Regions from separate parts of the Halopseudomonas salina genome, predicted to be linked through region 2. Evidence: predicted binding sites of a transcription regulator. Region 2 holds the regulator's gene; the other holds the start of a gene.

Region 1 (3,092 bases), on a different contig from region 2:
TCAATCGCGCCGTTGAGCAGCAGTTGTACCGCGCGATATTGCGACACTTCCTGGGAAATGCTGACTTTTTTATAGGTATCGATTGGGCTTTTCATTAACGTCTATCCTGTCTGACAACGCCTGGGAGATTACTGAGTGCACCGCTTAGATAGTCGCTGGTGCCCGAGAGCTGAGCCACCAAGGCATCCATGGCGTTGAACTGGGAAAATAGCTGCGCTTCAAGCTTGTCGATGCGGCGTGTCAGTTGTTCACGCTGACCATCCACGCTGGAAAGCGTATTTTGCAGTGCCTTGGTGCGCGACTCGAGAATGCCACCACCCTGGGTGTAAGGGTCAGTCTTGGCTTCCAGTCTCGAAAGGATACCTGAGTCGCCAGTGAGGAACCCGCTCAGCTCCTCGAAGTTTTCCTCAAGTACCGTATCCATTCTCTGATCATCGATTTTCAACGTGCCATCGCGCTGGGTGGAAATTCCCAGGTCGGCGAGCAGGCGAAGGCCATTGGTTCCGCCCTGGGTAGAACCGAGCTCATTTCGAATAGCAGAGGAAAATGACCGCACCGAAGCATCACCAACAAGGGCTGCAGCCAATGGCTCTCCGTCATCACCACCTACCGAAGTTACCTTTGTCAGGCTGCCGATCGTACCCATCATCTTGTTGTAGGCATCGACAAATTTCTTCAGCGATCCCTTGACGCCCGCCCGATCCTCGGCAACACCCAGACTTATAGTGCTGGCGTTCTGCAAGTCCTCTGCGGATTGCGCAGACTTAAGGGTCAGCGTGACCCCCGCAATAGCGTCTTCAACAGTATTGCTGGCACTCGAGAGAGGGATGCCATCAATTGCCAGATTGGCGTCCCGGGCGTAGCTGATCACACGGGCCGCACGGGGATTTGCCGGGTCGTACGCTGCAGGTTCGTAATCAATCAGGGTCGGATCTGGGGGGGTGAAGTCCAACTGACCTAGGTTGCCGGTAGTACTGCTGGAGCTGACGCTGATATCGTTACCGTTACCCGCCTTGTCCGAACTCAGTACCAGACGTGCTCCGCCTGCACCGCTGGGGTCGCTTACGATCGTGGCGGACAGGCCGCTGTTTTTTCCGGCCGCATTGATCGCATCGCGGATCCCGGCAAGACTGCTGTCGTTTTCACCGATGGAAATATCGAGAGCTTCTCCACCCACAGAAATAGTGAGTGTACCGGTACCAACGGGGTCAGTGGCGTTATCCAACCCCTGCAGGGACAATTTGCTGGTCTGCGCCAGATTGAAGACCTGGACGCTGAAGTTGCCTGCGGTTGCCGTTCCATCTGCCTTGGCGGTAAAGATGTCCTGCTTGGCGGAGGTGGCACTACGTTTCTCGAACAGGGCGGGATCGTTGAGATCCTTGATCGCACTCTGGAAGTCGGAAATCGCACTCCGAAATTGTCCAAGCCCGGAGAACTTGGCCGTGGTGTCCCGCTCCAGACGATTCAGTTGAGCGGTTTTGGGAGCGCTTTCCGCATTCACCATTGCCTTGACGATATTATTGATATCGAGACCGGAACCAACACCTGTAAAACCTTGAATAGCCATAAGCCTGCCCCTACGACCGTTTTTTGGCGGTCTGCGTACCGAATAGAATGTCCCGGTAATGCAGGCAAGTTATGTGCCAGTAGAACCGGCCAGCAGCAAGCCCTCAGGCTTCTGCTTTAAACAGCAAGCTGCGAATTTCGGAAAGGCTCTCCGAGAGTCGCAACGCTTCTTCCGAGGGAATCTGGCGAATCACTTCGCCACTGGTAGCCTCGGTTACATTGATTACCACCCGGCCGCTGCTGTCATCCACGTTGAAGTTGATGTCACGCTGGACCGACTGGACGAAATTCTGCATGTCAGAAACGGCCGCATCTATTGCTTCACGGTCTGCTTCGACGGGCTGATCTGTCAAAGATGAGCGAGTAGCCTCATCCGTTTTGTTCGAGCTGATTGCTGATGCAACATCCGTTTGCTTGCCGGCAGCCCTGCCGACACTACCCGCCTCAACCGAAACACCGGCGCGTGCAGTGCTAGTTACTTCAAACGGTTTGAGAACGCCCATTTCCATGGTGCTTACCTCGCAAAGGAAAAAGCGGAGGGAAGGCTTTCAGCCCTCCCCCCGCAGTCTAGCTCCTATTCGACCTTAGCCCAAGAGGCTGAGGACGGCCTGGGGCAGCTGGTTGGCCTGGGCCAGGATTGAAGTACCAGCCTGCTGGAGGATCTGGTTCTTGGTCAGCTTCGCAGTTTCAGCAGCGAAGTCGGTATCCTGAATCCGGCCGCGAGCGGAAGAAGCATTCTCGGACACGTTCTGCAGGTTGCTGATAGTCGACTGGAAGCGGTTCTGGGCAGCACCCAGGTCCGCACGCTGGCTATCGATGGACTGCAGGGCGGCGTCGATGATGTAGACGGCTTCCTGAGCACCTTTGGCAGACGTGATGTCGATATCTTTCACAGAGTTATTAGATGTAACATCGGCCAGCGCCACTGCAGTCCCACCGCTGGCGGCCGTTTCGGCAGCAGCAGCAGTGGTGTCAGTAGCGAATGCGATCGACAGCTCACCCTTGTTGGCAGTACCAAGATCAGCATCAGTGATGACGTCAATTCCACCAGCGTCGTTGACGAACGCACCTACACCCATGTTGGCATCGTTGATAACTGTTGCCAGCAGCTGGGTCTGCTCGGCAGCGGTGGCGCCGGAGGCATATTCAGCGCTGATGGTAAATACGCGATCAGTACCGTCTGCACTGCCCTGCTCCACAGTGAAGCTTACAGCAACCGCACCGCTAGCCGTTGCTGCGGCTTGTGTAGCAATGGTACCGCTGCTGATGGAATCGGATTTCAATTCCTTGGTGCTAACCTCGTCCAGCTTGAGACTGATCGCTTCGTTCGCAGCACTACCAACCTGGAAGGTTTCGGTTCCGAAGCTGCCATCAAACAGCTTCTTGCCACCGAATGCAGTGGTGTTGGAAATCCGGTCCAACTCTTTCTTCAACTCGGTCACTTCAGAATTCAAGGCGTCACGCTCGGTGTCGCTGTTGGAGCCGTTTGCCGACTGCAGGGACAGATCACGCATACGCTGCAGGAT
Region 2 (3,092 bases):
CACTGACTACAACAAGATGCATGGCGCTCAGGTATCCGAGTCTGTAACGGTCATGATGCGATAAAGCTCATCGGCATCGTCCGCTTCGCGCAAGGCTTCACGCAGGCTAGCCTGGTCAAGCTTTTCGGCAAGCATCTTGAGTATCTGTAAATGCTGTTCGGTGGCTTCCTGTGGGACCAGCAGCACAAAGATAAGGTCCACCGGTTCTCCGTCCAGTGCATCAAAATCAATTTTCGATTGCAGCTGGAACAGCGCGCCTACCGGTTTATGGCAATCCTCCAGCCGACAGTGGGGTATGGCTATACCGTTACCAAAACCGGTTGAGCCAAGTTTCTCCCTGGCTATCAGGTTCTGGTAAATGCTGTCGGGATCAAGATGACTATGTTGGGCGATCATCTTGCCGATCAGCTCGAGCATCTTTTTCTTGGAGCCCCCCTGCACACCGGCAAAGGTGCGCTGGGGGGTCAGTATGTGATCAATTTGCATGGGTTTTGGCTACGGTTGCCTTAGCGGTTAGCGGTCGTTGACGCCTTGCTGGCGATTGAGGTTTTTTTCCTTGTGCTTTATCAGCTGCCGATCAAGTTTGTCGGTCATCAGGTCAATGGCGGCGTACATGTCTGTGTGCTCTGCGTTGGCGACTACCTCGCCGCCGGCTACATGCAGGATAGCTTCAGCTTTCTGTCGGAAGTTCTCGACTTCGAGTATGACCTGAACATTGGTAATCTTGTCGAAATGTCGCTCCAGGCGGGACATTTTCTCGTTCACGTAATTGCGCAGTGGATCGGTAATGTCGAGCTGATGACCGCTTAGGTTCAGTTGCATATGACTTCTCCTGATTGGCTTGATGAAGCAGGGAAACGAAGTCGATTCCCCATAATGCCGTATTTCGTGCTCTGCGTATCAGGCCCGCCGGTCAGACAATCCGCTTACGTTCGCTCGACGGAGCGATATTGAGCGATTCGCGGTACTTGGCGATGGTACGACGGGCTACATCAATTCCCTGCTCTTCCAGTAAACCAGCGATCTTGCTGTCGCTCAATGGTTTCTTCGGGTTTTCTGTCGAGACCAGTTTCTTGATCAGCGCGCGGATCGCCGTGGAGGAAAATTCGCCGCCTTCAGAGGTGCCGACATGGCTGGAAAAAAAGTACTTAAGCTCGAAGATACCCCGAGGCGTGTGCATGAATTTCTGCGTAGTTACCCGCGAGATCGTTGATTCATGCATACCTACGGCTTCGGCTATGTCGTGCAGCACCAGGGGCTTCATTGCTTCTTCACCGTACTCGAGAAACTCGCGCTGGTGCTCGACAATCTGAGTGGCCACTTTCATCAATGTTTCGTTGCGGCTTTGCAGGCTCTTAATGAACCAGCGTGCTTCCTGCAGGTTATTGCGCAGGTAGGTGTTGTCTGTGCTGGAGTCGGCACGCCGTACCATGGAGGCGTATTGGCTGTTGACCCGGATCTTGGGAACAGATTCCTGATTCAGCTCGACAATCCAGCGGTTGCTGTCGCGGCGCACAATAACATCGGGGATCACATATTCGGGTTCACCCGAAGCTATTTCCGAGCCGGGGCGGGGGTTGAGCGTCTGGATCAACGCGATAACGCGACCCAGCTGGTCTTCCTTGAGCCGTGTGCGACGCATCAGCTGACTGAAATCGCGACTGCCAAGCAAGCCCAGATGATCGCGCACGACCTTCTGTGCCTGCTCCAGCAGCGGGGTGTCGGCCGGCAGCTGGCGCAGTTGCAGCAGCAGGCACTCGCTCAGATCACGTGCCCCTACACCCACGGGTTCGAACTGCTGGATTCGGTGCAGCACCATTTCGATTTCGTCGAGCTCCACTTCGCGCTCCGGGTCGATGGAGGCAAGGATCTCTTCGAGAGACTCCTCCAGATAGCCGTCTGCATTGATTGCATCAATGATCGATAGTGCAATGAGCTGGTCGGTTTCCGAAAGAGGAATCAGGTTCAGCTGCCATTCCAGGTGGCTTTGCAGCGTTTCACCGGTACCGGTGCGGGAAGTGAAATCCCAGTCATCATCATCGCCGCTGGGGAGCGAGCTTGCCGATGTCTGATAGACATCTTCCCACTGGGTATCTACGGGCAAATCGCTAGGAATCTGTTCATTCCAGTTGCCTTCCTCGGCGGCCTGGGAGTGCTGATCAATGGCGTCCATTTCAACCGGCTCGGGTACGGAGACGGCGGGGGCATCGTCGTTGTCGGCTCCATCTGATCCCGAGCCGCCATGATCATCGTCAGCCTCGTCAGCCATTTCCAGCATCGGATTAGCTTCAAGGGCCTCCTGAACCTCCTGTTGGAGGTCGAGACTCGACAGTTGGAGCAGTCTGATGGCCTGCTGCAGCTGCGGCGTCATGGTCAGCTGCTGCCCCATCTTGAGGACGAGCGTAGGTTTCATTATCGGACGTATTACCTTATGCGCTATTACTGGCGTTGGTGCGAGGCTGGCCTGAGGCTAGCATGCCTGAATCGACCCTGTTTTTATAGCCGGAACTCTTGGCCCAGATACACATCCTTGACCAGCTGATTGTCGAGTACGGCCTGCGCGTTTCCCTCGGCGATAATATGCCCATCGCTGACGATGTAGGCCTTGTCGCAGATGTCGAGTGTCTCGCGCACATTGTGATCGGTGATCAGCACGCCAATGCCCTTGTCCCTGAGATGCTGAATGATCTGTTTTATATCGTTTACCGAGATCGGATCCACACCGGCAAAGGGCTCATCGAGCAGAATGAACTTGGGGTCACTTGCCAGCGCGCGAGCTATCTCAGCACGACGGCGCTCGCCGCCGGACAGACTCATGCCCTTGCTGTCGGCCAGATGATGGATATGAAATTCGTGCATCAGGGAGCTCAGCTTGTCGAGCCGGCCCTGCCGGTCCAGATCCTTGCGAGTCTGGAGTATCGCCATGATATTGTCGGCCACACTCAGCTTGCGGAAAATGGATGCCTCCTGGGGGAGGTAGCCGATGCCCTGGCGAGCCCGTCCATGCATGGGCAGATGGGTGACGTCGAGGCCGTCTACCAGTATGTGACCATGGTCGGCCTTCACCAGCCCGACAATCATGTAGAAGCAGG

The links. The regulator sigma-54, encoded in region 2, starts transcription at its own class of promoters, with help from an activator protein. The targets are predictions, from matches to a motif close to ANTGGCATNNANNTTGCTNT.
Region 1: a site for sigma-54 is predicted at 1,629-1,648, ahead of fliD (flagellar filament capping protein FliD). Genes of this name have one in related genera too.

What each region holds. Positions count from the first base shown of each region.
Region 1 is NZ_BMFF01000003.1:330,972-334,063, forward strand. Features, by position in the region: gene fliS (flagellar export chaperone FliS) at 1-95, opposite strand, end outside; gene fliD (flagellar filament capping protein FliD) at 95-1,567, opposite strand; gene IEV54_RS08930 (flagellar protein FlaG) at 1,671-2,075, opposite strand; gene IEV54_RS08935 (flagellin) at 2,151-3,092, opposite strand, start outside.
Region 2 is NZ_BMFF01000009.1:24,810-27,901, reverse strand. Features, by position in the region: gene rapZ (RNase adapter RapZ) at 1-22, opposite strand, end outside; gene ptsN (PTS IIA-like nitrogen regulatory protein PtsN) at 28-486, opposite strand; gene hpf (ribosome hibernation-promoting factor, HPF/YfiA family) at 514-822, opposite strand; gene IEV54_RS16070 (RNA polymerase factor sigma-54) at 914-2,413, opposite strand; gene lptB (LPS export ABC transporter ATP-binding protein) at 2,497-3,092, opposite strand, start outside.